Regions from separate parts of the Promicromonospora sp. NPDC110617 genome, predicted to be linked through region 2. Evidence: riboswitches for the same ligand, from Rfam matches in the RefSeq annotation. Region 2 holds a riboswitch; each other region holds the start of a gene.
What was found. A riboswitch is a leader RNA that binds a small molecule or an ion and turns the genes downstream of it on or off. The one in region 2 is predicted to bind cyclic di-AMP.
Positions count from the first base shown of each region.

Region 1: linked by a shared signal. The riboswitch ahead of ACZ7LE_RS01005 (C40 family peptidase) and the one ahead of ACZ7LE_RS16935 (C40 family peptidase) in region 2 are both predicted to bind cyclic di-AMP.
Region 3: linked by a shared signal. The riboswitch ahead of ACZ7LE_RS23130 (C40 family peptidase) and the one ahead of ACZ7LE_RS16935 (C40 family peptidase) in region 2 are both predicted to bind cyclic di-AMP.

Region 1 covers NZ_JBVKBM010000001.1:235,616-238,795, reverse strand. Annotated here, with positions in the region: gene ACZ7LE_RS01015 (S8 family serine peptidase) at 1-646, opposite strand, end outside; gene ACZ7LE_RS01010 (hypothetical protein) at 786-1,679, opposite strand; cyclic di-AMP (ydaO/yuaA leader) riboswitch at 1,845-2,038, shown strand; gene ACZ7LE_RS01005 (C40 family peptidase) at 2,040-2,774, shown strand; gene ACZ7LE_RS01000 (hypothetical protein) at 2,953-3,180, opposite strand, start outside.
Region 2 covers NZ_JBVKBM010000002.1:1,377,937-1,381,116, reverse strand. Annotated here, with positions in the region: gene ACZ7LE_RS16940 (NAD(P)-dependent oxidoreductase) at 1-857, opposite strand, end outside; gene ACZ7LE_RS16935 (C40 family peptidase) at 956-1,840, opposite strand; cyclic di-AMP (ydaO/yuaA leader) riboswitch at 1,842-1,993, opposite strand; gene ACZ7LE_RS16930 (phytoene desaturase family protein) at 2,149-3,180, shown strand, end outside.
Region 3 covers NZ_JBVKBM010000004.1:294,971-298,150, reverse strand. Annotated here, with positions in the region: gene ACZ7LE_RS23135 (universal stress protein) at 1-806, opposite strand, end outside; gene ACZ7LE_RS23130 (C40 family peptidase) at 969-1,715, opposite strand; cyclic di-AMP (ydaO/yuaA leader) riboswitch at 1,766-1,958, opposite strand; gene ACZ7LE_RS23125 (metal-dependent transcriptional regulator) at 2,125-2,841, opposite strand; gene serC (phosphoserine transaminase) at 2,924-3,180, shown strand, end outside.

The DNA.
Region 1 (3,180 bases), on a different contig from region 2:
GCGGGGTCGACGAGTTGCCGGCCGCCGCCACCGTGAGCACTCCGCGCTCGCGCGCGTAGGCGATGGCGTCCCGCATCAGGGTGTCGACGCCGATGATCGTCAGCAGCTGCCCGCCCAGGCCGGAGCCCAGGGAGAGGTTGATGACGTCGGCACCGTGGTCGGCCGCCCAGCGGATGCCGTCCGCGATGTCCTGCGACGAACCCGACCCGGCCTCGAGCACCTTGACCGGGAGAATCCTGGCGTCCGGCGCCACGCCCGCGACGCCGATGCCGTTGTCCGTCGCGGCGGCGACGATGCCTGCCACGTGCGTCCCGTGCTCGTCACCGTCGTTGGTGCCGTCGGGGCCCCTGAAGTCCCCGTCGCCGCACGGTCGGACGTCCGCGCAGCCCGTGAAGGTGGCACCCGGCAGGAGCTGCCCCGCCAGGTCGGGCTGGTCGAAGTCGACTCCGGTGTCGACCACGGCCACCACCGCGCCGTCGCCGGTGCTGGCCGCCCAGGCCGCCTCCGCGTTGATCTGGTCCAGGCCCCACTGCTTGTCCCGGAGGGGATCGCTGGTCGCGGCCTGTGCGCCCGGTGCGACGGCGACCAGTGCCGCCACGACGAGCGCCGCGGAGGTGGCGGCGCCGACGAGTGACTTCCTGTTCATATATGCCCCCATTGTTCGCACAGGGGCTGATTACCCCTGAACTGGGGCAAACCTAGGGGGACCTGGTCGGCGCCGAACAGGCCTCGGGTCCGGTGAGGGGTGAAATTTACACAATCGCAATCAGTAGGGGCACGACGTATCAGGCCCACGCCTCGGAGAGCTCGCTCTCGTCCGCGGCCTCCCGGGACAGCCGGAGCGCCGCGATGGCCGCACCGAGCAGCAGGGCGACCACCCAGGCGCCGAGCTGGTGCCCGTCGGCCACGATCGCGGCGGAGGCGATCTTGCCCGCGGCGATCGCCACGGCGGACAGCGGGTCCTCGGTGAGCGCGGAACCCGGCCAGATGTTCTCCTGCACGGCGAGGAGGGCGGGTCCGGCCGCCTGGAGCACCCACACGGCACCGGCGGCGGGCAGCCAGCCGAGCAGCTCGATCGGCCTGCTGTCCACGGTGAGGCCGAACGCGATGCCGAGCGCCACGGCGAAGACCCACCACGTGCCGGTCGGGGACACCTCGTTGCCGGGCACGAAGCCCCAGAACCAGCCGTCGACGAGCACCACCGGCAGGGCGAGGGCGACACCGCGCAGCGCCGCCGGCCCGAGGCCCGCCAGGAGCCCGGCCCCGAGGCCGACGATCCCGGCCGCGCAGGTGACCACGAGCATGCCGAGCGGCATGGCGTCGCCGGGGACGGTCTCGCGGGCCGCGAGCCACCAGGAGGCGCCGCCGGCTCCGGCCATCGCGAGCAGAGTCCCGGCGATCGCGGCCCCGGCACCCCCTCCGGCCGAACGGGCCAGGCGGGCGGTGGCCCCGGCGAGCACACCACCGAACAGCGCCATCACGACGAGGCCGACCACCGCGCCGTCGGCCGTGAAGGGAAGCGGAAGGATGCCCGCCGCGGCGGCGTCAGAAGCCTGCGCAACGCCGGTGACCTGGTACGACAGCTGCGCGAGCCAGGGCAGAAACCCACAGATCCACCAGACGATCGCACTGATGGGAAACACCCACCAGGCGGAGATACGGGAGTGCGATTCGCCCATGCCGCCGAACGCTAGCGGATGTGTGATGTCGGTCATAACCCCTGACGCCCGGAACGGCGCAAATCTGCGTCTTCGTTGGGTCAGACCGTAATGCGTAACCCGATCGTGACTTTTTCCGTGAACGTGTGTACTTTGACTTCTGCTCCACCCCCACGGTGGAGTCGCGATCCGGACGCCGAGTCCTGTCACCGGTTCGTGACCAGACGTTCAAGACAGGAGCGGGGGACCCATTCCCGGGCGACAGCAGGATCGTCGTCCTCGGGGTGAAGCCGGACGGAAACCCCCCAGTAGCCGTGCGGCCGGGTTGTACTCCTACCCGAACCCGACAGCTGACCTCGCAGGCGGTACAGGAGACATTAGGTGACGAACTCCCTCCGCGGACGGCATCGTGACAGCCGCCCGGCCCAGACACCGCTGACCATCCTCGCTCGTACCGCCACCGAGAACGCCGGCACTGTTGCCCGCCGCGGCGCGCTCGCCGCAGCCGCCGGTGGCGTCCTGATCTCCACCATCGCGACGACGGCCCACGCGGCCCCGGCGATGGACCTGAAGACCGACGTCAAGACCGCGAAGCTCAACTCGGTCGACCTCAACTCCCTCACCGCGGTGGCCAAGCAGTCCGTCGCCGCCGCCCCCACCGTGACCGTCCCGGCCGACGCGAAGATGCCGATCGAGATGGAAGCCCTGGGCGCCTCCACGGGGGCCGACGGCGAGAAGGGCGAGGGCCCGGCGGTCGTCTCGGTCGACGCGCCGGACCCCGTGCCGGTCGGCCAGCAGGCCGTCAACATCGCCTTCAACTATCTGGGCATCACCTACGTGCTGGGCGGCAACTCGCCGTCGGAGGGCATGGACTGCTCGGGCCTGATCCAGTACGTGTACGCGCAGCTCGGCGTCTCTCTGCCGCACTCCTCGAGCGCGATGCTCAGCTCCGGCTACCAGGTCACCTACCCCGAGCCGGGCGACATCGTCTGGACGCCAGGCCACGTGGCCCTCTACGCGGGCAACGGCATGATCATCGAGGCCTGGGCCGCCGGCATGCCGGTGCGCTACACCGAGATGTGGCAGAACAGCCCGACCTTCATCCGCGTCGTCTGAGCCGGAGGCGCAGCGCAGGGTGAGGGCCGAGGAACGAGGCACTCGCCCGGAGCGGAGCCGCAGGCTCAGACGACAAGAAAACAGAGCCTGAGCCGCCAGCAGGACCTTCGCGGGGCGCCGCCTTCGTACCGAGCCCGGTACGGAGGCGGCGCCTCTCGCGTGCGCCCGGGACGGCGGGCTACTCCGGCCAGTCGCAGCTGTCCGCGATGAAGGCGAAGAGGTCGGCGCGCGCCGAGTCCGGCATGGGCACGTAGACGACGTGCTGCGGCACGCCGTCGACGCTCGCCGTCACGGGCAGAAACGTGCCGCGCTTGTCCTCGCCCACGGCGTGGGCATCGCAGCGGGCAGGCACCACGGGCAGGGTGACGCTGCCGGAACGCTGCCCGTCGAGCGCGGAGCCGGTCCA
Region 2 (3,180 bases):
GGCACGTCCCACAGCGGCGAGTCGGCGGGCAGCGGCTCGGTCTCCATGACGTCGAGTGCCGCACCGGCGAGCCGGCCGGAGCGCAGGGCGTGCACCAGGGCGGCCTCGTCCACGGTCGCGCCGCGGCCGACGTTCACGAACCGCGCGGTCGGCGGCAGCAGGCCGAGCAGCCGGGCGTCCAGGATGTGCCGCGTCGCGGGCACGGCGGGCAGCAGCGAGACGAGCAGGTCCGTCTCGGCCAGCAGTGCGTCGAGGCCGGCGGCGTCGACCACGGGGTACCCGGAGCGCTCGCCCGCCCGCGAGGCGACGCCCGTGACCTGCGCGCCGAGCGCGGTGAGCAGCGGCGCGAGCCGCAGGGCGATCGAGCCGAAGCCCCAGATCGTCACCCGTTCGCCGTCGAGCGAGTACTCACGGCCGGTGACGCCGTCGGCCTGGGCGAACGCGATCTCCTTGGCCCAGCGGTGCTCCCGCTGCGCGGCCAGGGACACGTCGATCCGGCGGACCGACGCCAGGATCAGGGCCAGTGCGTGCTCGGTGACGGTGTCGTCGTGCAGGGACTGGCCCGAGGAGATCACGACGTCGGGGGCGAACCCGGAGCGCAGCGCGACGTCCGGGCCCGCCGACAGGGTCTGCACCCAGCGCAGGCCGGTCAGCCGCTCGGCGGCGTCGGCGACGATCTTGGGCGGGCTGGACCAGGTGACGAGCAGCTCGGCGTCGGTGTGCTCGGCGGGGATCGGCTCGTTCATCGCGTAGGTGGCGACGGTGTCGGTGCCACCGGGTGCGAAGGAGGCTCCGCCGTCGGGCAGCAGGGACGGGAAGTCGAGGTCGAAGGGCACGTCCGGTACGAGGATCTTCACGCCGGGGACGTTACCCGACCGGGGCGACGAAGCAGAGCGCCCGTCCAGCCGTCCGAGGATCGGCTGCACGGGCGCTCCGGCGTGCGGTGCGGGAGGCGTCAGCCCGTCACCCGGATGAACACCGGGTTGGTCTGCCACATCTCCGTGTAGTGCACGGGGACGCCCTCCTGCTGTGCCTCGACGACCATGCCGTCGCCCGCGTAGAGCGAGACGTGGCCGGACGTCCAGACGATGTCGCCCGGCTGGGCCTCCGCGGCGGAGACCTGGTAGCCGACGGTCGACATCGAGGCCGAGCTGTGCGGGAGGCTGACCCCGAGCTGGGCGTAGACGTACTGGATGAGCCCGGAGCAGTCGAAGCCGCTGGGGGAGGCCCCGCCCCACACGTAGGGCACGCCCACGTACTCGAGGGCGAGGTTGACGGCCTGCTGGCCCAGGTCCGCGGAGGACTCGGACGCTGCCGCCGTGGCGGCCTCGGCCTCGGCGGCAGCTGCCGCAGCGGCCTCGGCGGCGGCCTTCGCCTCCGCCTCGGCCTTCGCCTTGGCTTCCGCCTCGGCCTTGGCGCGGGCCTCTGCCTCGGCCTTCGCCTTGGCCTCGGCGATGCCGGCCTCGGTCTCGGCGTACGGGGTCACGGTGACGTGGCCCTGCTCGGCCTGGAAGTCGGCGTCGTGGGCGACCTGGACCTTGGTCACGAGGTTCTCGGCCAGGCCCGCACGGGTCTTGGTGTCGAACGTCTTGTTGGCGAGCGTGGTCTGGGTGTGGGACTCGGCAGGCGCGGTGTGGGCGGTCTGGGTGAAGACCGACGCGAGCATGCCGGACGTGACGACCGCGATGGCGCCGGTACGGGCGGCATTCTCGGCTGCTGTCTGGGTCAGAGCGGTGAAGGGGGTGAGAGCGGGGCCCTCGGCGCGGTGCCGCCCCCGGTTGCTGGGTCGGTTTGCCTGGTCGTCCGCCCAGTCGTGGGTGCGGTCGGTGAGTACGGTCACCAGTGATCTCCTCGGACGCCTACGAGGTGAGCTGTCGGGTTCGGATGGGGAGAGCGATCACCCGGCCTCACAAGGAGGCTTCACCCCGAGGACACTCGCGTGCCCGGCTTACCTGGTTCCCCCGCCCCTGTCACGTTCTGGCTGCTCAGGACCGGTGACAGGATTCGGCGTCCGGGCCTGGACCTCCCCGTTGCTGGAGCGGCGAGATCGACCGTACTCGTCCGTTGCGGAAATGTCACGATTAGGTCACATACCATCTTGTGATGGAACGTTCCTGGCAATGAGTGCCGCGTGTCACCATGGCGTGCATGCCCGATTCCCTGCTCGACCCCCTGCGCGCCCGGTACGACGTCGTCGTCGTGGGCGGCGGTCACAACGGCCTCACCGCGGCGGCCTACGCGGCCCGCGGCGGGCGCTCGGTCCTCGTCCTGGAGCGCGCCGACCACGTGGGCGGCGCCGCCGTCTCGGCCCGCCCGTTCGCGGGCGTCGACGCCCGCCTCTCGCGCTACTCCTACCTGGTCTCGCTCCTCCCGCGCCGGATCGTCGACGAGCTCGGCCTGCCGGTCCGCCTCGTGCGGCGCCGCTGGTCGTCGTACACCCCGGTGGCGGACGGCGGCCTGCTGGTCGACACCCAGGACGACGCCGCCACCCGCGCGTCGTTCCGGCGCCTCACCGGCTCCGACGCCGACTTCGAGGCCTGGGGCCGGTTCTACGCGATGACCGCCGAGGTGGCCCGCCGCCTCGCCCCGACGCTCACCGAGCCCCTGCTCCCGCGCTCCGCCGTCCGACACCTCGTCGCCGACGGCGTGGGCGAGGAGGCCTGGCGCGCGCTCTTCGAGGAGCCCCTCGGTGAGGTGCTGCGCCGCACCTTCGCCGACGACGTCGTGCGGGGCGTCGCCGCCACCGACGGCCTGATCGGCACGTTCGCCGACGTCGACGAGCCGTCCCTGCGGCAGAACCGCTGCTTCCTCTACCACGTGATCGGCAACGGGACCGGCGACTGGGACGTGCCGGTGGGCGGCATGGGCGCCGTCTCCGGTGCCCTGCGCGACGCCGCGCTGGCGGCCGGTGCCACGATCGTCACGTCGGCGACCGTCACCGCCGTCGACCCCGGCGCCGTGGGAGCCGAGGTGGCCTGGACCGACGCCGCCGGACGCACCCGGGGCGTGACCGCCGGGCACGTGCTCGCGGGGTGCGCGCCGGCCGAGCTCGAGCGCCTGCTCGCCGTGGCCGGGCGGGGCGCGGCCTCCGGTTCGGCCTCCGCGGAGCCGGGGCGGGCCGGGGTTGCCGGGCCTGGGCCCGAGGGCGCCCAGCTCAAGGTGAACATGCTGCTGCGCCGG
Region 3 (3,180 bases), on a different contig from region 2:
AGCACGATCCGCCGGATCCGCAGCCCCGGGTTCAGGGCCTCGTACCGGTCGATCAGCACGTCCATGCCCGCCCCGATGTCCGCCAGCACCTGCTCCCGGTCGATCGAGGACGGCAGCCACGCCAGCATCCCGGCGTTGCCCACGGGCACACCCGTGACGGCGGTGAGCTCCGCACCCCACGCGTTGGCCTGCACGATCGCGTGCTGCAGCGCACGCTCGGCCTGCGGCGACCCGTCCACGCCGACGACGATGCGGCGCACCTCCCGGATCTCCGCGACCCCGCCCGCCTCGACGTCCGGGACGTCCGGCGCGGCGGCGGGCTCGTCCGCCCCGAGGTCCGGCGGGGTCCAGGAGACGCCGCGGTTGGTCTCGGCGCGCAGCGGAACCACGACCACCGGGCACTTCGCGTGCGCGGGGAGCGCGGACGACACCGTGCCCAGCAGCCGCTCCGTGAACCCGCCCCGGCCCCGGGTCCCGACCACGGCGAGCCCGTAGTCGGCGGACAGCTCCACCAGCACACCAGCGGCGTCACCGGTCGCGACCTCCGTCGTGGCGCGCACCCCGGCGTCGGCCACACGGTTCTCCGCCTCGACCAGGACCGCCTTGGCGCCCTCCTGGATCGTGGTGTCGTCCAGCGCGGCGTACCCGCCGTCGAGCGACGCGGCGGTGAATGACGGCAGTGAATAGCTGCACACGATGTGCAGCGCCCAGCCCACGCGGTGCGCGTAGGCGGTAGCCCAGTCCAGCGCGTGCAGACTCGCGGCCGATCCGTCCACCCCGACCAGTACGACCTCGGATCGAGTCATCGCCAGTCCTTTCCTCAGCAGTGCATCTTTGCCCTCCAACGCTACCGGCGGGGCGCCCGTCGTGGGTATCCGGAGGCAAAAAGACGGCAGAAAGATGGCAAAGCAGAGCGCCCGCCCGGATCTCCCGGACAGGCGCTCTGCTGCGGTACTGCGTGCCTGCGGTCAGCCCAGGCGGATGAACGTGGGGTTCGACTGCCAGATGGTGCGGAAGTCGACCACGGTGCCCGGCTTGGACGCGTCGATCATGGTGTTGCCACCGGCGTAGATCGAGACGTGACCGGGGGTCCACATCAGGTCGCCCGGCTGGGCCTGCGACGCCGGCACCTGCGTGCCGTAGCCGGCCTGCGCCGACGAGGAGTGCGGCAGCGAGATGCCGAGCTGCGCGTAGACGTACGACGTAAAGCCCGAGCAGTCGAAACCGCTCGGGCTGGAGCCGCCGGAGACGTACGGGACGCCGATGTAACGGCTGGCGATGGAGATCACGGAGTTGCCGATGGCCGACGCCGGGACGTCGACGGACGAGGAGGCGGTCGACACGGCGGTGGCCGCGGCCTCTGCTGCCTCGGCGGCGGCCGCCTCAGCGGCCTCCTCGGCTTCCTGGGCGGCCAGCTCGGCCTGGTAGTCCTCGTTGTCGGCGGCCGAGACCACCGAGACGGCGGACTTCTCGACGCTCAGCTCGGCGTCGGGCGCGACGGTCACGACAGGGGCGTTCGACAGGGACTCGCGGGCCTGGGACGTCAGCGCGTTGAGGTCCACCGAGTTCATCTTGGCGTGGCCGGTCTCCATCGGAGCGGCCTGCGCTGCCATCGCGCCACCGAACGTGGAGACCAGGAGCGCGCCACCCGCGGCGGCGACCGCGGTACGACGACCGACGGCGGCGTTCTGAGCAAGCTCGGTGAGCGGAGTCACGGGGCGTCGCGCAGCACGATGGCGTGCGCGGGTGGTACGTGCGGTCACGTAGTACCTCTCCTTGTACGCCTTCGAGGTCAGCTGTCGGGTTCGGGTGGGAGAAATCACCCGGCCGTGCACTCCCGAAGGATTACCCGGCTTCACCCCGAGGACGCACCCTGGCGCCCGATGGTGGGTCCCCCGCCTCTGTCATGCGGTCGTCTTGGGGCCCCGGCCGGTGACAGAGTTCGGCGTCCGTCCGGAGACTCCCTCGGAATAAACTCCGCGGGAGCGGTCCGAACGTACCCGACGTCACCCCCGATGTCACGTTCCGGCAACGAATGTCATGCCGTGTCGGACACAGGGTGACACCTTTCCGACAAAACTGCCCATTTCATGCCTCTTCGCCCCGGTAGTGGGGCGGCCGGGATCAGGCCGTCGCGACGAAGAGGTGGCGCGCCAGGTCCTCGCCGAGCTCCAGCGCGGTCCCGGCGCCGTCGACGGTCACCGTGTAGGTCCCGTCGCTGAGCTCGGCCGTGATCCGCGAGCCGGGCACAAGGCCGGCGTCGGACAGGCGGGCCAGCAGCTCGACGTCCGTCTGCAGCGGCTCCGCGATCCGGGTGAGGGACGCCGCGAGCGGCTCGCCCTTCACGCCCTTCTTGGCCGCCGCCTCGAACGCGGAGGGCAGCGAGATCACCCCACTGAGGAAGGGGACGTCCGTGTAGGCCTCGCCGAGCTCCGAGAGGCCGGGGATCGGGTTGCCGTACGGGTCGTGGTGCGGGTGGTCGAGCAGGCCGACGAGGCGCTTCTCCACGAGGTCGCTCATCACGTGCTCCCAGCGGCAGGCCTCGACGTGCACGTGCTCCCAGTCGAGCTTGATCACGTCGGTCAGCAGGCGCTCCGCCAGGCGGTGCTTGCGCATCACGCGCATCGCCTTGTCGTGCCCGAGCTCGGTGAGCTCCAGGTGGCGGTCCCCGGTCACGATCACGAGCCCGTCGCGCTCCATGCGCGCGACCGTCTGCGACACCGTCGGGCCGGAGTGCCCCAGGCGCTCCGCGATGCGCGCGCGCAGGGGGGTGATGCCCTCCTCGTCGAGCTCGTAGATCGTCTTGAGGTACATCTCGGTGGTGTCGATCAGATCCGTCACGTCAGCTCCCGTCATGCGCGCAGCCGTCCAGTCGCCCTGGGCTCGGCGCCCCGGGCGTCGGCCCAGGTTCTAGTCTAGTTCTGTGCCACTGACAATCCCGACACACCTGTTGCCCACCGACGGCCGTTTCGGCTCAGGCCCCTCCAAGGTGCGCCCGGTACAGGTCGATCATCTCGTGGCGAACGCCCACGTGCTCGGTACCTCGCACCGCAAGGCGCCCGTCAAGGACGTGGTCCGCCGCATTCGCGAGGGTGTCACGGAGCTGCTCGGCGCGCCCGACGGGTACGAGGTGGTCCTCGGCAACGGCGGCGCCACGGCCTTCTGGGACATCGCCACGCT